One region of the Methylomonas sp. MS20 genome, then DNA from elsewhere that is predicted to be linked to it. Evidence: riboswitches for the same ligand, from Rfam matches in the RefSeq annotation. Region 1 holds a riboswitch; each other region holds the start of a gene.
What was found. Region 1 has a riboswitch for cyclic di-GMP ahead of ACQE3D_RS08135 (PEP-CTERM sorting domain-containing protein). Riboswitches for the same ligand answer to the same signal wherever they lie in the genome.
Positions count from the first base shown of each region.

Region 2: linked by a shared signal. The riboswitch ahead of ACQE3D_RS06670 (VPLPA-CTERM sorting domain-containing protein) and the one ahead of ACQE3D_RS08135 (PEP-CTERM sorting domain-containing protein) in region 1 are both predicted to bind cyclic di-GMP.
Region 3: linked by a shared signal. The riboswitch ahead of ACQE3D_RS16395 (hypothetical protein) and the one ahead of ACQE3D_RS08135 (PEP-CTERM sorting domain-containing protein) in region 1 are both predicted to bind cyclic di-GMP.

Region 1 is NZ_CP189962.1:1,877,658-1,885,481, forward strand. It holds gene ACQE3D_RS08120 (MlaE family ABC transporter permease) at 1-1,111, shown strand, start outside; gene ACQE3D_RS08125 (ABC transporter ATP-binding protein) at 1,114-1,905, shown strand; gene ACQE3D_RS08130 (MlaD family protein) at 1,902-2,894, shown strand; cyclic di-GMP riboswitch class I at 3,415-3,491, shown strand; gene ACQE3D_RS08135 (PEP-CTERM sorting domain-containing protein) at 3,594-4,412, shown strand; gene ACQE3D_RS08140 (VPLPA-CTERM sorting domain-containing protein) at 4,521-5,285, shown strand; gene ACQE3D_RS08145 (hypothetical protein) at 5,282-6,937, shown strand; gene ACQE3D_RS08150 (cohesin domain-containing protein) at 6,973-7,557, shown strand; gene ACQE3D_RS08155 (YncE family protein) at 7,755-7,824, shown strand, end outside.
Region 2 is NZ_CP189962.1:1,512,405-1,520,228, reverse strand. It holds gene ACQE3D_RS06675 (hypothetical protein) at 1-935, opposite strand, end outside; gene ACQE3D_RS06670 (VPLPA-CTERM sorting domain-containing protein) at 1,000-1,761, opposite strand; cyclic di-GMP riboswitch class I at 1,799-1,922, opposite strand; gene arsB (ACR3 family arsenite efflux transporter) at 2,820-3,878, opposite strand; gene ACQE3D_RS06660 (ArsI/CadI family heavy metal resistance metalloenzyme) at 3,903-4,346, opposite strand; gene ACQE3D_RS06655 (arsenate reductase ArsC) at 4,372-4,851, opposite strand; gene ACQE3D_RS06650 (ArsR/SmtB family transcription factor) at 4,878-5,216, opposite strand; gene ACQE3D_RS06645 (hypothetical protein) at 5,441-6,565, shown strand; gene pntB (Re/Si-specific NAD(P)(+) transhydrogenase subunit beta) at 6,768-7,824, opposite strand, start outside.
Region 3 is NZ_CP189962.1:3,680,826-3,688,649, forward strand. It holds gene ACQE3D_RS16390 (fused MFS/spermidine synthase) at 1-527, opposite strand, end outside; gene ACQE3D_RS16395 (hypothetical protein) at 899-1,951, opposite strand; cyclic di-GMP riboswitch class I at 2,031-2,113, opposite strand; gene ACQE3D_RS16400 (VPLPA-CTERM sorting domain-containing protein) at 2,156-2,935, opposite strand; gene ACQE3D_RS16405 (PEP-CTERM sorting domain-containing protein) at 3,317-4,423, opposite strand; gene ACQE3D_RS16410 (VPLPA-CTERM sorting domain-containing protein) at 4,707-5,501, opposite strand; gene ACQE3D_RS16415 (cytochrome c peroxidase) at 5,607-7,824, opposite strand, start outside.

The DNA.
Region 1 (7,824 bases):
CGCCGCGAACGTAACGTCGGCGGGCTTGGAAGTCGCCTTCGTCGGCGATTGGCTGTTGCAGTCCGATTCGGCCGACATCGAGCCGATCTTGGCGCGGGTCAAGGCGTTAGAAGCCGGCCAGCGATTGTGTTTCGCGACGGCCGAGCTGGGCCGCTGGGACAGCCTGCTGGTGACCGAGTTGATCAAAATTATCGACTGCGCGACCGGAAAACGGTTGGCGGTCGATAAAGCTACGCTGCCGGCACCGTTGCAAGGTTTGTTGGCGCTGGTTTACGCGGTGCCGGAACGCCTGGACGCCCAACGCGTTACCCGGAAAATGCGCTGGAGCGAGGCGCTGAGCGCCGAAACCGCCGCCGCGGTCCGGCATGCCAAGGAGATGCTGATCTTCGTCGGCGACATGACGCTTAGCACCTTGGCCGCCGTGCGTGGTCAGGCGCATTTCCGCCGTCAGGATTTGTGGTTGTATATCCAGGAATGCGGCCCGTCGGCCCTGCCCATCGTCACGTTGATCAGTCTGTTGGTCGGTTTGATTCTGGCCTTCGTCGGCGCGGTGCAGTTGTCGCTGTTCGGCGCGCAAATCTACATTGCCAATCTGGTCAGTCTGGGCATGACCCGCGAAATGGGCGGGCTGATGACCGCGATTATCATGTCCGGCCGCACCGGCGCCGCCTATGCGGCGCAGATCGGCACGATGCACGTCAATAGCGAAATCGACGCATTGAAAACGATGAATCTGGACCCGATGGCTTTTCTGGTACTACCCAGAATGCTGGCCTTGATTATCATCATGCCTTTGCTCTGCTTGTATGCCGATTTGATGGGTATCGTCGGCGGCGGCTTGGTCACCGTGAATTTTTTCGACGTGTCTTTGACCGAATATCTTGACCGCACCGCCAGCGCGGTCAAGATGAAGGACTTTATCATCGGTTTCGTCAAATGTTCGGTGTTCGGAATTTTGATTGCCTTGTCCGGCTGCATGCGCGGCATGCAATGCGGCCGAAGCGCGTCGGCGGTCGGCGATGCCGGAACCTCGGCGGTGGTGACCGCGATCGTATTCATCGTGGTCGCCGACTCGGTGATGACGATAATCTGTAATCGCCTGGGAATTTAGCGATGGCCGATGCCTGCATCACGATCAAGGATTTGACGATGACCTACGGCGATTTCGTGATTCAGCACGATCTGAATTTCACGATCAATCGCGGCGACGTGTTTGTCGTGATGGGCGGCAACGGCTGCGGCAAGACCACGCTATTGCGGCACATGATAGGCCTGAAGGCGCCGGCCGCCGGCGACGTATTCTACGGCGATCAAGCCTTGTGGGCCGCCGATCCGGCCGGTCGCCAGCGCATTCTGCAGCGCACCGGCGTGTTGTTTCAAAGCGGTGCCTTGCTCAGCTCGATGACGCTGGCCGAAAACGTGGCGCTGCCGATTACCGAGGCAACCAGTCTGCCGGCCCGGAAGGTCCGCGACATCGTGTCGTACAAACTGGCGTTGGTGGGTTTGGCCGGTTTCGAGGATTATTATCCGTCCGAGTTGAGCGGGGGCATGCAAAAACGCGCCGGTTTGGCGCGGGCGATGGCGCTGGACCCGGAAATCTTGTTTTTCGACGAGCCGTCGGCCGGCCTGGACCCGATCACCGCCAAATTGCTCGACGACCTGATCCTCAGTTTGAGCCAGGCCTTGTCGGCCACCGTAGTCGTGGTCACCCACGATCTGGACAGTATTTTCCTGATCGGCAACAATTCGGTGTTTCTCGATGCCGAAACCCATACGATGATTGCCGGCGGCCCACCCAAACAATTGTTGGCGGAATCCAAAGACCCTAATATCGTGCGTTTCCTGACGCGCGGTGACGCCTCGGTATCCCGGCAAGCCGGTGGCCGCACTCGGAGTAGCCTGTGAGCAAGCAAGCCAATCCATTGGCGATCGGTTTGTTTTTGACCGGTGCGCTGACTTTGTTGACGATGGGCGTGATGATTTTCGGCGGCGGCGATTATTTTAAGGACAAAAATCGCTTCGTGATCTTCTTCGACTCGGCCTTGAACGGCTTGAACGTCGGCGCGCCGGTTAAGCTGCAGGGCGTGCAGATCGGCAACGTTAGCGAGATTTCGTTGGTGATGGAAACCGACACCGACCGAATCTACAAACCGGTGGTCATTGAAATCGACCCAGCCTTGCTGCGCAACACCTCGGGCGAGGAAAGCCACGGCCACACCAAGAAACAGCAACAGGAAGCGGCGCAACGCATGATAGAAGCCGGCTTGAAGGCGCGATTGGAAACCCAGAGCTTGCTGACCGGCTTGCTGTATGTCGATTTGAATTTCTACAGCGACAAGCCGATCAATCTGGTCAAACTGGATTATAAAAATTTGCCGGAACTGCCCAGCGTGCCGACTACGGTCGACGAAATCCGCAACACCGCCGACGAAATCATCAACCGGGCCAAGCAATTGCCGGTCGAGGAAACCCTGAAAAATCTGTCCGATACCTTGACCGAAATCCGCAATCTGTTGCAGTCGGATAACACCAAGCAATCGATGACCGCCTTGGCGAAGTCCTTACAGGAAACCCAAAAGTTGATGGCGACGCTGAACCGGCAAACGGAACCCTTGCTGAGCAACGCCAACGGCGCGCTAACCGACACCCGCGCCACGCTGCGGGATTTCAACCGGGAATTGCTGCCGGTGTTGCGCGCCGCCGAACAAAGCCTGGCCGCCGCGACCCAGGTTCTGCAGGAATCGCGGCACGCGCTGAATGCGGTCGAGACGCTGGCCGACGCCGATGCGCCGTTGAACCAGGCCTTGCTGGAAGTGCGCAACGCCTCGCGTTCGCTCAAAGACTTGGCCGAGGGGCTGGAACGCCAGCCGCAAGCCTTGATTTACGGCAAATAACTTTCCCACTCTTTGCGGCACCTTCGTTTCGCCGGTCCCGCTGAAACGATGTTTTCCGGCGTCAGTCCGGTTTTAGGCATCAATTAATCTTAAATTTAATAAATTATGTTATACGCCGCGAAGTGCATTGGGCATTTGCGGTAGGAATATTAATTTTAATTTTGTTTCAATAACTTAGCTTATCTATAGTTGAGATTAATTGAGTGAAATCACTCAGCAAAAATAGGCGAATGGCTTTGTCCGTTTGCTTTTCATGCGCCCCGTCGACCGCAGTCGACGATGTTCAGATTCTCTGTGTACCCCGGTTTTAGCAGTGATGACTCGGTTCTGGACTCCAATAGCGCCACCGACAGCCGGTCACCGTTTCCCGGTTTTAGCGAGGTATGGCTGGCACACTAACTGCTTGAGTCTGTTCGCCGCACCGGAAATTACTTTCGGAATCAGCATCTGGACAGCGTGCCGGCAAGAGCGGATCAGGAGAGGCCGCGAGAGTCGAGCCGAGTTTAAGGTGCGGTATCGACGGTAAATTTGCCACATCCGCCGCAAGACGGAGCCGGAAAGCCTTGGGTCTTGGTTCAAGACAGCCGGGTTGCCTCTCGAACGAGAGTAAGCGTCGGTTCGAAGCGTTCGAATCGGCTACCGAAAATCTATCTTTCAAGCCTATAGGAATTAAATATGCAATTTCATGGATCAAAAAAAATGACCTTAGGAAAAACCTGGTTTGCCGCGGCGGCGCTTGCGGCGACCAATCTAGCCAACGCCGGTACCTTGAACGGCGGTGTGTTCAATATCGCATTCAACGACCCAAACGACTTATTGGCCGGCTTGAACTTGGGAGAAGGTTCGATTACCTCCTACTACGTCGCCAATTTTTTCGATAAGGCGGTGGCCGACACCTTGACCGCGAACGATATGGTCGCGACTCCGACGAATACCTATCCGGCGCCGAACATATTAAGTTACGACGTGAATCCAAGCAGTTTGGCGGGCACCGGGATACCGACCGGTTATATCGGCGGCAGCGGGCGCAGTAATCAAGCGACGACGTTGACTTGGGCGTCCGATCAAGACCATCTGCTGAACGCCTCCAGCTTGACCGCGAGCGGTCAGGTCGGTTTGGATGGCGTGTATATGACGCGCGGTAGCTTTACCGGCACGCTGCTGTCCGGCGACTACAAATTCTCTTATATCGCCGCGCGAAACAACGGCACCAACACCGGTTGGACCTTAACCAACAACGTCAGTTTTGCTTCCAATACCTTCGACACCCGTAATATCAGTATTACCACCGACGGCGATAGCCTGGCCTTTACCGGTGAGCTCTGGTGGTCGCCCAACACATCGGCCTTTTTATTCGGTGGCGACGGTTCCAATTCCGCCGGCATGGCCGGCACCTTCAGTCTGATTTCGCCGGTTCCCGCCGCCGTTCCATTGCCGGCCGCCGCGTGGTTGTTCGGTAGCGGTCTGTTCGGCGTGCTGGCGTCGCGGCGTCGCAAGTCGGCACCGCTCGCCGCGTAACCGGCAACCTTGACCGGGCGCAATATCCGGACGACTAAGTCGTGCGGGTATTTTGCGCATCGGCTCTCAACGGAAATGACTTCCTCTGGCAAATTTATGCATATTCAAATGATAGGGTCGCGCGCGCTCGTTGCCGCGGCACTGCTGGCCTCGTTATCGCCGCCTGTTTCCGCCGCCACGGTTTCCGGCGGTACCATGGTGGTGAATCTCGATCGAGACGCGCTCGCCGACGCAATCGCGATTGACGCGACCGCCGCACCTTCGATGTACTTGGAGGAATTTTTCGACGCCCCGGCCGCGAATAGCCGCACCGCCACGCAAATTCTCGAAGATCATATCGTGCCGGGCGTCGCCGAAATTCCGGCTAAGAACCTGACGTTTTCAGTGAACGGCACGCATGTCGCCAATCTGACCGGGCGCCACGCAAAACCGACCACGATCGAATTCGATCCGGCCAATTTTGCCTCGACCGTTACCGGCGTGATTGGTTTATCCGGCGTGTTTCGGTTCCGGGTCGATACAGGATCAGAATTCAATCGCATTTTATCCGGCGACTACGCGCTGGAATACGACGCCGCCAATATGGATGGCGCATCCGGCCGTTCCGCATGGTCCTTGTACAATCATGTGTCGTTTCGCTCCCAATCCTATAATTTGTTCAATGTCGTGCTGGATATTCACGACGGTTCGCTGGATTTGAGCGGCGAACTGGGTTTGGGCGAAGGCTATGACCATTTGTTCGGCACCCGCGATGCTATCGTCGGAAATTTCAGTTTGCATACTTCGGTGGTACCGGTTCCGGCCTCGATTTGGCTATTTGTTTCAGGTTTGGGCGGTTTGGCGCGCATTGGCATGCGGAGGCGCCAACTATGACGCGCGTTTCCGCGATGGCGTGGTTAAGTAGCGCGGCGTGGATCGCGGCGGCCGGCTCGAATGCGGTCGCGGCGAACGCGCCACACCGATTCGGTGCCTACGCCAGCATACAAATCAACGTCGATTCGGACGGCAATAATATTGTCGGCGACGCGGCTAACGAGCCCGCGCTGGCGATCAATCCACTCGATCCCACCAACCTTGTCGCGGCTTGGCGGCAATTCGACTCGGTGGCGTCGTCGTTTCGTCAAGCCGGTTGGGCCTACTCGGCCGATGGCGGGGCGAGTTGGCATTTTAGCGGCGCTATCACCCCGGGCGAGGGACGCAGCAATCCGACCTTGGATGTCGACGCGTTCGGCCATTTTTATTTCCAAAGTCTGCATTTCGATCCGACCTACACCTTTGTTCAAGACATTCAGGTGATTAAATCGCTGGACGGTGGCCGCGGTTGGGAGGCGCCGGTCCACGCTCATGGCGAAGGCGGCGATAAGGCACAGCTAGCGGTCGATCGTAGCGGCGGCCCCGGAGACGGGCACGTCTATCTGAACTGGCGCGACTGCCTAGACGGCAAATGTTTTAGCCGTTCGCTGGACCGCGCCGCCAGTTTCGAAGCGCCGATCGAACTGCCGGAGAATCCGACCTTCGGCACGATGCGGGTTGGTGGCGACGGTACCTTATATATGGCCGGGCGTTTGGAATACCCGTACTTCGACGAAGAAAACATGGATCGCAACCTGCACAAGCATATTTTCGTCAAATCGACGAATGCCGGCGATGCGAACCAAAAGCCGACGTTCGAAGTACGCGAGATCGATATGGGCGGCTTGGCGCCGCTGTTTTTGTTCAGACAAAACCCGAATCAATACGGGCCGGTCGGCGACGTGCAAATGGCGGTTAACTCCGCAATCGGCGCCCGGCAAGGCGAATTGTACGTGCTCGCCACCGTCGATCCGGCAGGACCGGACAACTTGGACGTTAACTTTATCCGCAGCAGCGACGGCGGCGAAACCTGGTCGGCACCGATTCGGGTCAACGACGATACGCCAGCGGCGAATCATTGGAACTGGTTCGGAATGATGGGAGTTGCGCCGAACGGCCGTATCGACGCGGTTTGGTACGACACTCGCGACAGCAATAGCTACCGGGTTTCGCAACTCTATTACAGCTACTCGTGGGACGGCGGCTCGACCTGGTCCAAGAATCAAGCCGTCAGCCAGAGTTTCGATACGACGATCGCCTCGCCGCACGGTTCGCTGAAAATCGGCGATGCCACCACGCTGGTTTCCCGTGCCGACGGCGCTAGCGTCGCCTACACCGCAACCTACAACGGCGAACAGGATGTTTACTACCTGAAGGTATTTCCGGACTGCAACGCCAACGGCTGGTCCGACGTCGCCGACGTCGCCGAGCGCCGCGTCGGCGATACCAATACCAATCACATTCCGGACGTTTGCGAGACGATCACGGTGGCGGGCGATCTGGACGGCGATCGCGATGTCGATCAAGCCGACGTCAATTTCGTCATCGCTAAACGCAATCGCCGCGTGGTGGACGCCGATCCGGCCGACATTGATCGCAACGGCGCCGTCAACGTATTGGATGCTCGCAAATTGGCGTTATCTTGCACTCGGCCGCGTTGCGCGCTCGAGTAAACTTTTTTTTCAACTTACTTCAAGGAGACCATTCGATGACACATGGGTTTAGACAGATTTTAGCCGGAGCGATGTTGTTGTCGGCCGCCGCCGCCGCGAACGCCGCGATCGAGCTTTCACTATTGCCAGTCTCGCAAAGCGCGGCCGAACTTAGCGTCGGCGTCGCGATATCCGGATTGAGCGACGGCGCGGCGCCAGCCTTGGGCGCTTACGATTTCGACGTCTTGTTCGATACGGCACACCTCGCCTATGTATCGGCCGATTTCGGCGATGCGGGGTTAGGCGATCAATTGGATGCGTTCGCTCTAGGAGTCAATCCGCAATCGGCGGCTTTAGCCGAAGCTGGAAAATTGAATGTGTTTGAATTATCGCTCGACGATCCGGCCGACTTGAACGCTTGGCAAGCTGACAATTTCACGTTGGCGGTTTTGCATTTCAACATTCTGCAAGCAGGTGATACGACGCTTAGTTTGGCGGTCAACGCGTTGGGCGACGCGGACGGCGACGCCTTAGCCGCTAGTACGACGCCGCTAACGGTCACCGCGGTACCTGTACCGCCGGCCTTCGTGCTGATGGCGGCTGGCCTGGGTTTGTTGTTTAAACCGCGCCGTTCGGCTTAACGAAGGCTCTGGCGCTAAGGTCAATAGCGGTTCCGAGCGCGCGGGTGAGCCCTTGCGCTCGGAAGCCGAGCCGTTTCACAAGCCGCATTGGCCGCGAACGGTTCAAATCGGAGGCTGTCGCGGCCTATTCCCCTGCGGTGATTCGGCGCTCCATGACGGAGCGCCAATTTCATGCAAGCTAACAGGAGGTAAACAAAATGTTTAGACGAATTAACTACGCCCTAGCGTACTGTCTTATTTCGATAGGCGCGTTAGGCTTACCGACCA
Region 2 (7,824 bases), 370 kb from region 1:
CAGGTATGCAACAACGAGGAACCCGGCAAGTAAGCGGCGGCATTGGCTTGGACCCAATCGTACAAACCGGTGGAACCGGTCACTTTCAATTGGTTCCAGTCCGCCCAGCTGCCCGCATGAATCGATGCGATTTGAGCCGAGCTCAGGCTAGGCATGCAGGCCTCGGTTTCGGCACCAACCGCGCAGCCCGCCAAGGAACCGTTGGCGATTTGGGCGGCTTGCAATGCAAAATACAGTTTTTTGGTGACGGGCACGCCGAAGGTCACCGCCGAAGCGCTTTTCACGGTCATTTTAGCGACATCGTCGGATGTTACATCCGAATAACCGACCGGAGCGTTGTTACCGATAAATTGCCCCGGGTCGACGTCGGAAATGCCGAAGTCGGAGATGTGGGTGCTGTATTTGCTGGCGTCGGCCAAGTCGTAAGGGCAGGTGATCAAACCCAGCGTCGAACCGGCGACCGGCAAGGTATTGGAGGTGCAAGCCGAGCTGATTTTCAAATACTCGATCGTGGCGGCGGCGGTGTCGCCGTTGGCTTCGGCGATGATAGGGCTGACGCCGAACGCGGAACCGCCGGCGCTACGTTTGTAGACCAAGATGTAAGGCTTGTTGGTCGGCACATTGCTGTTGGTAGTAGCGCGAGTGCACAAATAAGCGTTTTGGTCGGAACCGGTCAGGCTATCTTTGTATTTCCAGACTTTTTTAGTGGTGTCGCAGACTTTATCGGCGGCCGGTACCGATGAATCGGTGATCAGTTTTTCGATGAAGTTGACCGCCGCGGAGGCGCCGGACAGATACAACACGTTGGTTTGACTGGCATCAATGATGGGCAGGTTGTTGCCGTCGACCGGAATCGGATCGTTGACGGTCGCGGCTTGCACACCTGATGCGGCCAACAGAGCGCTGATCGCGGTGCCTAATACTAAGTTTTTCATGGGTAGTTCCTCGAGTTATCAATCGTGAAAACCGGAGCGGCGCCAACGCCGCTCCGAATACCGCTTATGCGGCGGCGTATTTGCGGCGAGTCGCGCGCAACATGCCCATCAGGCCGGCGCCGAACATCCAAACCGCGGCCGGCAGCGGCACGTTGGCCGGGGCCGGACCGAAGCTCAGCAGATTGCCGGCCAGGGTCCATTTACCGGCGGCCAGGGTATGGGCTTGAGTGCCGTTGTAGTACCAGAAGTCGCCGGAGGTACCGTAGGCGATATTGGCTTGGGCCAAGCTGACCGTACCGAAGATGCTGTTGAAGTCATTGTGTTGTCCGGTATTCGGGGTGTCTGCGTCAGACACCAGTGAACTCAGATTCGCGGCATAGTCGCTGGCGGAAGCACCAGGGGTAGCTTTGACTTGACCGGTAGTGATCTGGTTTGCATGGTTTTTGATCGCAGTACCAGGGACTGTGGATTGTTGCAAGCTGTTGTATTTAGCGATCTCGGTCATGCCGGTGATCAACTGCTTGGAACCGTAACCGACGGCAATCGCGAACTTGGTCTGAGAGGCATCCATGCCGCTGGCGAAGGTATTCCAGTTGTCATTGAGGCTCAAATCGTAGCTCAGCGTATAACTGTCGTTGTTGACGTTGGCGATCAGATCGCTCATCAACAACCCCAAATCCAGCGTGAACGTCAAGGTTTGGCTTTTGTCGTAAACCGACAAATAGGCCTCGGCTGTGGCGGCGCTAGTATTGTTGATCGCCGCATTCGCCGCGCCGGTGGCAGCGAACATCGCCGCCGCCAACAAGGCTTTGTTTAAAGATTTCATAATGGTTTCCTTATGTTTAAGATTTAAAAATACATAAGGTGACAGCCCAGCCGTCTTGGCTTGTCGGCTTCCTACCGCCCGCCGCCATCCCCGGCGACCGACCCAAGCCAAGACCTGAAACTTTCCGTCCCCGCCTCGCGGCGAGTTTGGCTTTTACACGCTTACCTGCTCACTAAACTTCTAACACGTCGAGTGGTGTCGCTATCCCCGCTACCATGTGTCCGTATTGCAACCTACTCCCTACCTTCTTCCTCTTGCCGCTCCCTTCGCTGGTCTTCCCTGTTCCCTGTAATTCCGCGTCAACCAAGATCCCGCGGCTCCCTGCCATCTCAGTTGCGGCGAATTATTCCAAACAAATCAATAAGTTTCCGTTACAGCTCTGTTAAAGAATCGTGAAATGTATTACATGCGTGATACGCCGAAACATCGCCGAATGCCGCAGCACGTTGTTTTTCAAGGGCGAATCGTTGCCGCCACGGACCGCGTACCTAACAGGCTAAATTGGGCGCATCCGACATGGACTGTCGAATTTGGCGTGCGGCATCGGCCGCCCGCCCAACGATTGCAGGACTTAACATTGGCCGGAAACGAATATCGGCGAGAGGGCAACTGTGCTAATCGTTAGACGCTGTCGCGGGGACCAAGCACTGATGGACTGACTTTGCCCGGCGTTGCAAACGCGCTAACCGCAGTTATCGGCGATTCGCGGCTAAACACGCGGTCGCCGCTAAAACGCCGCCTACCGGAGTTTCCCAAACGGGAAAACTATAGCTTGCAAAGTCAGGATGCCCGTGGCATTGGGAATGGCGTGTTTGTGCTTCCCCGCCGGAGCGGGACCTATTAACCCGGCTCTTAAATACCGTTCGCCCTGTCGAAGGGCACGCCGGTCCGGACTTAGACCGGCTCAGCCCGAGAAACACCAGTGAGAAATAGGGCCGGATGTAGAGGGCATGCGGCGGCTGACGCCGAATTGCGAGAAATTGACCGAAACCGAGGTTACAGGGGGATCGATCGTTCGAAAAAGCCGGTGCTGGCGAGAACGCCGAAACCTGCCGGGACTAGCGCCCGACAAACCAGCGCTGTTGAATCGCGAACGCGACGTTCACCAAGCCGACCATGACCGGCACTTCGATCAGCGGCCCAATCACCGCCGCGAAAGCCGCGCCGCTGTCGATGCCGAACACCGCCACCGCCACCGCGATCGCCAATTCGAAGTTGTTGCTGGCGGCGGTAAAGGCCAAGGTCGTGGTTTGGCCGTAGTCGGCGCCGATTAGTTTGCCCATCGCGAAACTGACCAGAAACATCGCGACGAAATAAATCAGCAGCGGTAACGCGATGCGCAACACGTCGAGCGGCAATTGCACGATCAATTCGCCCTTCAACGAGAACATCGTCACGATCGTAAACAGTAACGCGATCAGCGTCAGCGGGCTGATTTTGGGTACGAAACGCTGCTGGTACCAATCCTTGCCCTTGGCTCTGACCAACAGCCAACGCGTCGCGAAACCGGCGATGAACGGAATCCCCAGATAAATAAACACGCTTTGGGCAATATCGGCGACCGTCACCGCCACCAAACTGCCCGGCAAACCGAACAGCGGCGGCAACACGGTGACGAACAACCAGGCATAAACCCCGAAAAACAGCACTTGAAACACACTGTTAAAGGCCACTAGCCCGGCGCAGTAGTCGTTATCGCCGCGCGCCAGTTCGTTCCAGACGATCACCATCGCAATGCAACGGGCCAGGCCAATCAGGATCAAGCCGGTCATGTATTCCGGATAGTCGGCTAAAAATCCGATCGCCAAGCCGAACATCAACAGCGGACCGATCAGCCAGTTTTGCACCAGCGACAGCGCCAACACCCGGCCGTTACGAAACACGTCGCCGAGTTCCTCGTAACGCACTTTCGCCAGCGGCGGATACATCATCAAAATCAAACCGATCGCAATCGGGACGTTGGTGGTGCCGACCGAAGCCTGGGCGTTCAGGCGATTCACCTGTTCCGGAAACGCAAAGCCGATGCCCACACCCAGCAACATCGCGAGAAATATCCACAAGGTTAGGAAGCGGTCCAAAAACGACAAGCGCGGCTGCGGGCAGATTGGCAAATTCATCGTGGAAAACCTCGAACTGTTCGATCAGATAGGGCTGCAATTCGACGAAGGACCGCAGCAACTCGCGGCGCTATCGGTCGGCAAATCGGCGTCTTTACCGAATATCGGAATGCTTTTCAACGAATGAAAAGCTTCCCAGGGGACGCCTTGCGGATCGACCGTCCAGTATTTGTCCGATTCGGCGTAGCAGCAGGCGGCCTGTTTTTGCTCCATGATCGGCAACGCCGCCTGTTGCAGCACCTGCTGAATTTCGGTCAAGGCCTGCTCCGATTCGACTTGAATGCCGAGATGATCCACGCCCGCTGCTCGGCTCCGGTTGGAGATCGCGAAGTTGATGCGCGGATCGTCCAGCATCCATTTGGCGTAATCGTCGTGGACGACGCTGGGTTCGGCTTGGAACAGCGCACTGTAGAACGCAATGTTCCGTTGTAGATCGTCGACGGCAAGGTGAATATGGAAACGTTTCATAAGGCTGTTTTCTCCGCGAGAGGGGTTAAGGTAACAAGGCGCCGATGCGATCCAGTTCGGCCTTAAAACGCTCGGGATCGTTTTTCAATTCATTCAACGGCAAGTCCAGAAACCGCTCGATCCGGTAACGCACGATCCCGTAGGCAGTTTCGAAAGCGGCTTTGATTTGTTCCGGGCTGCCTTCGGCGTGCGCCGGATCGTCCACGCCCCAATGGCTACGCAAGGCCGGGCCGAGATAAGCAGGACAAGTTTCGTTGGCGGCATTGGCGCAGACGCTGATCACGATATCCGGGGTCACCGGCAAATCGTTCCAGGATTTGCTGAAATAACCGGCCGTGGATATCCCTTTTTCTTCGAGTATCGCCATCGCGCCGTCGTTCAGCCGGCCGATCGGCCGGCTGCCGGCGCTGATCGCGTGCCAGCCCTTGGGCGCCAAGTGATTGAAGATCGCTTCGCCCATCAGCGAGCGGCAGGAGTTGCCTGTACACAGAAATAAAACGTTCATACGGATGACCATGTTATGGGTTTGATTCAAGACTCGCCGTCGCCGCACGCCATTTGCTCCGGTCCGAAGCAGGCCGTCGGGCTGCCGGCGCAACACTCCTCGGTCAGATAGCCGATCAACTCGCGGATCAGGTTCAAATCAGCCCGATAGCGTTGAAAGCGGCCTTCCTGGGTGGCGTCAACCAGCCCGGCATGGGTCAGGGCTTTTAAATGAAACGATAGATTGGTCGGCGGCAAACCCAGTTCCGCGGCGATTTCGCCGGCAACTAAGCCCTGCGGCGCGTGTTTGACCAGCAACCGGAACACGTCCAAACGCACACCGGAAGCCAGAGATTCGAACAATTTAGCGGCTGATTCCTTATCCATCGGTTTAACTATTCAATAATTATTGTATAGTCTAAATATTTTTTCGGGTTTGGCAAGTCGGCACTGAGCAGTGGCTCGAATCGGATACTTGCAATCCTTAAGCACGACTCCGCCAAACGACGGCAAATCCGCGCCGTCGTTCACGGTCATTTATTTTGTGGCGAGTCTATGGAAATTTTTATAATGCGCTGTCCCTTGAATATTCGAGCAATGCCACGGTCACGATGAGCGAAACCCGCACGCTGCAACAAGCCTACCAAACCGCCGTCCAGCCGCCGCGCGACCCCGAGCGCCTAGCCCAAGCACTCAACGACTGGTACCAGCGCTGGCCGACGCGCAATTTCCTGCATCCCTGCGTCATCGACGGCAAGGCCGCGCTGGTTTGTCAAGCCGACTTGAGCGTCTCGGCGGCGGACGCTTATCGCGAACTGCTGGCAATCGCCGAGGCGCACGGCGTACTCCTGAGACAAGACCGGCGTTCGTCGGACTGTCCTCCGGCGCACGGCAACCGCCGCCGCGACGTCGGCTTGGTATTGACGTTTTGTATCGGCTTGCTGGGTTGGTCGCGGGCGGTCAGCGCCGACGACTTGCTCACGCCTCCGCCAAGTCCCGCCGCGCAGTTGGTGGCGCCACCGGCCGGCGCGATGCAGGCGATCGCCAGTCGAGACGAAGCCAACCATACCTTGATCAAGTTGCGAAGAACCCAACCGCCGAGCGCCGCCGACATCGCCAACGCCTATCAACAGGTCGCGAATCCGCAACCGGCGCCGGCCGACGCGGCAGCCGCGATACTGGATTTTCTGAAAAACGCCTATCGACCCGAGCTTGGCGAACCGGCCAGCGTCGCCGCCGATTTCGAGAGCATCGCGGCATACTACGCCCATTATCCGGCGGTCGCGGCACTAATCAGGGATCTGGACCAACAAAAAGTGCTGCTGAAATACCGCAAGAACACCTGGCAGGCGCAAGCCTGGGGCAACCAATACCGGGTCGATAGCGTGACGATTTATTTCGATACCCGACTAGGCGCGCAACTACTGGCCGAACCGGGCTGCGACGCCAACCCGGCCTGCGGCGTATCGCCGGCCGACGCGCTGCTGCACGAACTGCTGCACGCCAAACTGATGCTGTTGGATAGCGGCCATTTCATCGCCGGCGGCGGCATGGCGCAAAATCTTTACCCTTTCGAACACGAGCGGGAAGTCATCGCCGAGGAAAACCGGCTGTACCGCTCCATGAACCAAGAGGACGGTCTTGCCCGGCCCTTGCGCCATCGCCATAGCGGCCAATTGGCGGAAGTCAGTTGTCCGGCCTGCGCGCCGCACCAACAACTCGCCGCCGCGCCCTAAATCAACCCATTCGACTGGGGCAGCGCCTGCCGACTAAGGCGGGAGTGAGCCGTAGACCGGATTTGACAGGGGTTCCGGCTCGTATTGAAGAGAAGGAATGACGATAGCCCCGACCGGCACCGGTAACGGTGCCGGTCGGGGGCTACTACCGAATGTCGCGCCCGCCCGCCAATCAGCGCGGTCCGGACAGCGGCCGTTCAGATTAAGCCTGCAAGGCTTTCAACAAAGCTTGTAACCGGTCGTTGGCATCGCCGAACAACATGCGGGTGTTTTCCAGCACGAACAGCGGATTGCCGACGCCGGCATAGCCGGAGGCCATGCTGCGCTTCATGACGATGGTGGTGCCGCCCTTCCAGCATTCCAGCACCGGCATGCCGGCGATGGGACTGTTCGGGTCGTTCAATGCCGATGGATTGACGATGTCGTTGGCGCCGATGACGATAGACACATCGACGTCCGGAAAGTCGTCGTTGATTTCGTCCATTTCCAGCACGATGTCGTAAGGCACCTTGGCTTCGGCCAGCAACACGTTCATGTGGCCGGGCATCCGGCCGGCGACCGGGTGGATCGCGAAGCGTACCTTCTTGCCCTGTCCGACCAGCAACTTGGTGATTTCGTTGACGGTATGCTGGGCTTGAGCGACTGCCATGCCGTAACCGGGAATGATGACGATGTTCTTGGATTCGCGCAGCAGTTGCGCGGTTTCCTCGGCTTCGATCGGCTGAACTTCGCCTTCGATTTCCGCCGCCTCTCCGCCGCCGGCGGTACCGAAACCGCCCGCGATGACGCTGAGGAAATGGCGGTTCATCGCCCGGCACATGATGTAACTCAGAATCGCGCCGCTGGAACCCACCAGCGCGCCGGTGACGATCAGCAAGTCGTTGCTGAGCATGAAACCGGTCGCCGCCGCCGCCCAGCCCGAGTAGCTGTTCAGCATCGACACCACCACCGGCATGTCGGCACCGCCGATCGCCATCACCATGTGCACGCCGAACACCAGCGCGATGCCGGTCATGATCAGCAGCGGCGTCAACGCGTCGCCGGCTTCGGCGTTAACCAAGAACTGACGGCCCAGAATGAAGGTGGCGACGAACAGCGCCAGATTCAACCAATGCCGGGCCGGCAGCAATACCGGTTTGCCGGTGACCTTGCCGCACAGTTTGCCGAACGCGATTACCGAACCGGAGAAGGTCACCGCGCCGATGAACACGCCGATGTAGATTTCCAGCTCGTGTATGGTTTTTTCGACGCCGACCAAC
Region 3 (7,824 bases), 1.8 Mb from region 1:
CTCAAGCTGAACACGATCGCGCGGGTACCGAATTCCGGCAACAAATAGAAAGCCAGCAACAGTGTGCCGATCACGCTGCCGACGGTGCTAACCGCATACACCGAACCGACTGCCCTACCCACACCCCGCAAGTCGCGGGTGGCCATTTTGATCACATAGGGACCAACCATCGCCAACGAAGTCAGCGGCAGCGTAAACAATAACAACGCACTGACAAACGCGCCGCCGCGTATTCCCAGTGGATTGGTCCACGTCATTACCGGACCGCCGAGAAACGGAATCAGCGCCGTTGTCACCGACGCCAGCGCCAAAATATGCGCCAGCCGCAAGGCCGGATAACGATCCGACAAATAACCGCCCAGGTAGTAACCGATCGCCAACGCAATCATCGTTACCGAAATCAGCGCGGTCCAAACGTATAAACTGACCCCATAAAACGGCGCGATAATCCGCGTCCCCAGCAGTTCTAAGATCATCACGGCGCCGCCGCTAAGCGTCACCAGGGCAAACAACGCGGCGGTGCTCAATGCGCCGCTCCGCGCTTTAGAATCTGTTAAACCGTTTTCAGACATGACTGACCAAACTTTGAGTAAGAAGTAAAAACCTATTGATCGCCGCGAACTTCCTAACAAGTACTCGATCGGTAATCGGGCCGGGCATTATAAGCGCGAAAAACCAAATCGTCCGTTGCCGGCATCGAATCGACAGTATGCCGGCGACTAAAGAAAAACGCCTCGGCCATCGAATGTCATTTAAAGCGGCATCCTTAAGCGTCACAAACCGGCCCGATGGCATCAAAACAAAAACGAGCGCTTGCCCCAATTCCTGGGGCGAGCGCTCGCGAATGGTTGGCATCCCGCCAATACGTTATCGAATCAATCTGATAACCTTCCTTGAATTAAGTGCTACGCGCGCGGCGTTTCATGCCCAGGAAACCCATCAATGCGCTACCGAACAACCAAACCGCACCAGGAACGGGAACGGTGGTTACGCTGAAGTTGCTGATAGTCAAACCGCGGGCCAAACGGTCGGCTGTGTAGGCTGCCGCGTACTGGCTACCGGCGGTGGCGCCGCCGTTGACGATGTCGTTGAACAACTGGGTGTACTCCGCGACATTGGCGCCGCCGATTGCCAGGGTATAGACGCCGGCGTGCAAAAAGCCATTCCAAGACACGCTGTTATCCACCGTACCGTCGGCCGCTAAAACGCCAGTAGTTCCGCCTGATGAGTTGGTGAAGCTGGAACCCGCCACGGCGTCCGCACCCGATTTGCCGGTATAGGTAATCGTTGCGATCTTAGCAGTATCTAAATTACCCAAATAGTTTGGTCCATGGGTATCGGTCGCGCCGGCAGTGCCATTGTTGCCTGTGGTAATACTGCCGTTGGTATCGAACACGCCCCACAAACCGGTAGGGTTAGCGGCTGTGCCGGCCGCCGCGCCACCGCGAATGTCATTGACACCCGCGAACGGCGACCAAGAAGCAAAATCAGGCGCTCCCGCCAAATAGGCGGCGGTATCGGGATCAGCCGCGGTTGAAGCGACATCGCCCACGCCGTCGTGCGAGGAAGCTGGAACCACGCCGTTGTACAACGAGAAGCCTGGGTTCAAGGTGCTTGCACCATTGGCATTGGTTGTACCGGTAATGGTGAAGCTAACATTCGCGTCTTTTTCCAGAATGAAATAACGGAAGCGGATGTCGTGAGTATTACCCAAGGAATCCGGGTTCAAACCGGCCAGATAACCGCCGTTGCTGGATACGGTGGGTGTAAAGTTTGCCGCAGCGCCATAGGTACTTGTCGCGCCTTGGGTGTTACCTGTCAACGGATCGTAAGTGCCCGCGCCCCAGTACAAAGCGGAACCGTAACCCACGTGCGCCATCGCTTGACCGGACATTAATGCCATACCGCCAACTAACGTTAAAACCGAAGCTTTTAAAGTCATTTTTTTCATAGTTATTTTTACCGTAATAATTATTATCCCTCTGACAGACCTTGAATTCGCAGTGAACCCCAAATCCGTCCCTTACATCGATTGCAACCCGGCCGTCCCTTCCCCCTAAGAGGACCCGTGGCTTTCCGGCTTCGCCTCGCGGCGAATGTGGCGAACCATCCCTGGCAAAACGTCCTGTTTTCTCCTCATTTCCCAAAACGAAAGTCAACCTTTGGCGCTATTGCGTTTCCTTGCCGTTGCCGTCAAACCCGCCAAGACCGGAGCGAACAACCATACTGCCGCCGGCAAAGGCACCGCCGTCACGCTTAAGGAAATCTGGCCGTCCAAACCCTCCAGCGCGGTTGCAGCGTCATAAACCGTTCCGCCGCCGGCCGCGATCGTATAATCGCCGGCGCCCAACAGATAATTCACCAGCGACACCGAATTGCCTCCCGCAGGACCCACGTGAGTCAGATATTGAATCACCGCCCATTCGCCGCTGTTATTGGCCATGCTCCAGGAATCCAGCGCATCGAACTGGCCGCGATATTCGACGTGCTCGGTATCGCGAAACGGCGACAACACACCGTTATCCACCGGCGAAGCCAACTTGACGACATGCGGCGTTGGTGTGGAAACCAATACTTTAGGGTTCAACGGGTCTACCGTCGTATCGTCGTGCGCTTCAGCCGCGAAAAGCCCCGAATACAAACTGAATGCCGGATTCAACGCATCTGTTCCACTGATATCGCTAAAAGTGATGGTCACTAACGAAGATTGGTCCAGATGAAATTTAAAAAATGTCCCGCCGGCCAACGAATGACTATCGCCCAACACCGCCTCGGTACCGTTATGCCAACCGAAATTGGTAAACGTTCCACCATTGATGCCACCCGGCGACGAAATCGGATCGCTTAAATCCGCGTAATCGACATGCGCCTGCGCCTGTCCGGACAAACCGCACAGCGACACGACAGCTAGCGCCGCCCAATTAAACCTATTCATATTCAACATAAATCCCCCAAGTAAAAAGATCCAACGTCCGTGCCGATGAAAACCAACTTTCATCAATCGTCCGACAACACAATAGCCAATCCAAAAATCTTTTCTATACTTCGTCGGCTAAGCTAGCCTGTACGGATGCAAGTCGTATGCCATGCATTTTTCCCGCATAGAGCCTGGGGAAGACACAGGTAAAATAATTAAACTATGTTATTTACAATAATAATATCGGCAAATCGCACAACTTTCCTTCCTCGACAAGCTCCCGCTCAAGAACAGCTTTCATAGGCAAAAAAAACGGCCCTTTCGGGCCGTTCACAACCGATAACACATCCTTGTGTCTTTTATTCATCGGTTACATATCGAGCTTTCCGAGTCGGAAATTTAGGCAAATAATACTTTGCGGCGATTCAAACCCACGAATCCAGCCAAGACAGTGCCGAACAACCAAACAGCACCCGGCACCGGCACGGCGGCTGCGGTAGCAACAGCCGAGAACTCCAAATGACCATGCAGATTTGACAGACTAAAATCGCCTGGATTCACCGCGCCGGAAGCCCCAATTGTGTAATTGCCGGCACCCAGAATTAAGGTCAGAGTCTCTATAGTCTCGCTGGCGGAAGTACCGGCACCGCCAGCCGGGTTATTGTCGTTCACGGCTTGTCGAAACTCGATATTACCCCAGTCGCCCGAGACATTAGCTTGCCCCCAGTTCGCCAAGGCATTGAATTGACCGACATAGTTGGTAGCCCCCATCGTCGCGAAACTGGTATCGCGAAATGAAGAAGCGATACCCTGAGCATCGACCGGCGCATTCGCCGAGTCGAGAGCGTCCTGAACCTTGGTGCTATTTGCCAAACCGGTCTTCGGATTCAACTTCTCATTGGCATCGTCGTGCGCTTGGTAGTTCAGTACACCGTTATATAAGGTAAAGGCCGAATCGATGTAGTTACCGGTACCATCATCGACAGTCCAGGAAATCGTCACCTTCGATTCCTGATCCAGGCGGAAGTTAAAAAAGTCGACTTTGTGACTATCGCCGAGCAGCGCCGTCGTACCGTTGTACCAACCATAAGACGTCACATCGTCCACATCTACCGTCGCCGAACTAGCAGCGGATGAGTAATTGACGTTGGTAAAGCTGCCAACCCCGGTATAGGCCTGATTAGCCGCATTCCATTGAGAAGGGTCGTTCAGGGGACGGTCGCTTTGGCCGCTAAGCGCGGAGCCAATACCATTAGCGGAACGCTGCGCCGGGGTAAGCCCAGCACCGCCCAACGCCAATACCGCCGCCGGCGTGCCACCGTATTGCGCGGTTGAAAGCACCTTACCGGCCGCCGTCAGATCGCCAATCTGCGCCCCCTGATTGAGATCGTAATACTCGACATGCGCTTGAGCTTGCTGAGCCACGCCAGCCAGCGCCAGCGCAATGCCCAGACCCAATTTAGATGCCGATTTGGCATTCGATTTGTAAAAAATTTTATTTTTCATGTGTTCTCCACTGAAGGATTGATAAATTTCAACGATTCTTGCAAGTAAGGACGTAAGCAACCCAGTCCTAAAACTAAAGCAAATAGCAAGCCAACAACACCGCTAGAGAATTCCGGCCCGACAACACCCGAGCAAATCTAAACTGTGTTAAATACCGCATCTATTAGGGCATTTAACGCACTCCTTGCGTATCCTGCTGACACAGCCGACTCACTTGGTTCCTGAAAATTTGCCAAGACCGGGCGGTAAGCGATTCCAATCCGCACCCTTTAACCGAGTTCGGCTATTGAATGTGACAGGATTGCGCAACCCTGTTATCGGGACTGATCCGCGCCGCCCCATGTTCGGAACGGCGTTTTTTTATTCCGAGAAGCCCCATCAAACCGGCCAGAAAAGACCATGCCGCCGCCGGTAGCGGGACTGGCGACGCTTCCAAATGACTTTCGATCACAACATCCGCGAACAGCCCCTGAGCTTCGCCCGCCGCCAATTCGAAATTGAAGACGTCGGATTGGCCGATACTCGCCGCGATCGGCGCGCCGAGCCACGCGTCCGCTCTCTCATATCCCGCTAGCGTTTGCCCGTCCGAACTAAAATAATCGACACTCACCGAACCGGTACCGTTTTCACCGGTAACGGCAACCTGCAAGTCGTAATCCAGTCTCACGCTGATCGAATACACATCGCTGCCGAGATTCGTAAACTCCAGCCCATACCAGCCCAAATGATGGGAATTGAGTGCTCCGCTGTTCAAACTGGTGTCCACCGCAAAACGGTAAGAAAATGCACCGGCAGCACTCAAGCCTGGATTCTGTGCGCTAACACTTCCGTCTCCAACGATATCGGACCATGAGTAATCGCCGCCATCATACACCGGCGTATCGATCTGTTGAAACGAACCCGCAATTTGTAAACCCGATAAATCTCCCGGATTGGTCAGATTCACGATGCTCGCCACCGAGTAACTCAAATTCGCCGATGCGTTTTGAGTGGCGGCCGCCATGACGGGTTGCGCCCCGCACAACCCGACCGCGACGGCAACCCAAGGAATTGGACTGTATTTATTCGCTATTTTCATTGTTAGAACCCTATTTAGACGGATCGTCAAGACGACCGAGACCCGCTGCCAATTCACTATTCCCTAGCCGCCGGCCCAATTTACACTGGCGGCGGCCGGCTATTTTTATTGCGCTAATAACTGATCGAAGCGCAAGGTCGGCTCGGTCGATCCGCTCGCCCCAACCGCCGGGACGACCATGACCTCATCCTTCGCGAAATTCGCCAACAATGGATTGCCGGCCGTTACAAGGCCCGCATCGCCAACATGACCGTTCGGCACCACCACCTCCGGATGATCGAACGGCGCTTTTTGGTATCGCACCCTCTCGTCGGTGAAGGATTTCAAGAAAGCGATCAAATCCGCGCGATTGGTAGCCGTGTTCAAGTCCGATGCAATCGTATTGATTTGTTCGTGCAAGTTGTCGTTATAAAAGTTGCCGTGTCGCGTGTAAAACTCGATCACCTGCTCCAGTGTCGCCATGCCGCCGTTATGCATATACGGACCGGTCAATTCGATATTCCTAAGAGTCGGCACTTTGAACGCGGCGTAGGTAGCCACAGCTAATTTAGGACCGCCAACCGCCGCCCGAGCCGCCGCCACCGACGGCAAGTAGGCCCACGCGGGGTCTGCGCAATTGACGTTTCGTAACACGCCTTCCTTGCTGCCGTCGGCGATCAGGTCATCAACGGTCGTGAAATAGCTTGGAGACACATAACTGGTATTCACCGCGAATCCGGCGAGAAAATCGCAAGCCCGAGTGGTTGTAACCACGGCATCTTTAACCCCTGCCGTCTCACCCAATACGTAATTGACGTATTGCGCGCTAAACGACAGCGGATTCCCGAAATCATCGACGCCGCCGACACCGGGATCATCGTCGGGATCGGCAACGCCGGTGTTAACAAAACCCAAATCCATCAACGTCGGCGTGGTGTTGGCGGCGTAATCGCGCGTTACCACGTTGACATAACGTGTCAACCCTGCGTATCTGACCGCGTTGTTGGGTCCAAAGGCGTTCGGACCGTAAGCGATAGGCGTCGCGTCCGGCCCAAAGGTTTTACCTTCGGTCGGCGTCAACAAGGCCGCGCTAGACGCCAACGCCGCCAAACTCATGGTCGGCCCGGTATGGCACAGATTGCAATGGTTATTGAAAAACACGCCATTACCTCTCGTCAGGGACGCGCGCAACGCGGTCGTCTCGGCGGGCGTGGCACCGTTCACGTTGGTCCAGGTCGGCCGCAATTGCGCGTTGAGCGGACTCAAGTCGAACGGCGATTGGTCGGAGATCAAAGTCGACTGATAAAGCTGCAAGGCCAAGCCAAAAAACATCGAGAAGTTGGCTTCCATCTGGCTGTAAGGCGTCTGCCCGGTTGGCGCGCCGAAAGGACCTGTGCCACTGAACGCCCAATATTTCGCGTTAAACGCTTTGATAATCAGGTTTTTATACGTCGTGTTCAAGCCGGGTTTCAAGTTACCGGCACTACTCAGACTCAACGGCCCAAGCACGCCATCCTCGGGATGAACCTTTTGATTTTGCAGCGGCTGCCGTTGAAGCAACTTACGACCGATATCCGACCATTTGCGCTTCTGGCAACTCATCTCTGTATCGCTAAGCGCCGGACCGGTCGCCAGCGATGCCAACGAGGAGTTTACCAGGCGAAGTTTTTGCTTCTCGACGCTACGCGCGTTTAATTTAACCCAAACGCCGGCATCGGGGTCGCGGTCGCCCCACGGGCTGCTACCGTTGAAAATATTGTTGGCCCGGCCGTCCCAAAAATTTCGGAAATTAAACACCGAGTTAATCACGGTCGGCGCATTGCGCGGTTCCACCCGCCGGGTACCGACATGATTGACGTTAAACACCGGATCGGCGCCACGCGCGCAATCGTCGTTACCGCCCGTCAGCCGGGAAGAACCTTTGAACGTGCCGCTAAAAGTACCCGACGAGGCAACAACATCGTCGGTCGTTGAAATCACGTCACTGAATTGATCGGCCGGATTGCTCAGTTGATGCAGCGGAAAATCGCTAAGCGACAGGGTATGATTAGGACCGCCGCCGCCGGAAGCTAGTGTATCGAAAGTCTGCCCGCTAGGCCTGGTACTCTTGGCACCGGGATTGATCTGGTTTTTAACCCGACCGTCGGCGCCCGCATGAAAATGACAAGATCCGCACGCCATGCCGTCGCTGCCCAAGTTGGTATCCCAAAACAAGGCCTTACCCAACGCAATCGCGGCGTTTTTATCGACGACGATGGGGTCGCCGCCATCCAGCAAGCCAGGCACTGGCGGCACCGGTACGTTGCGCAACGAAACCGGCACCGGACCGTGCGCCAGCGCGGGC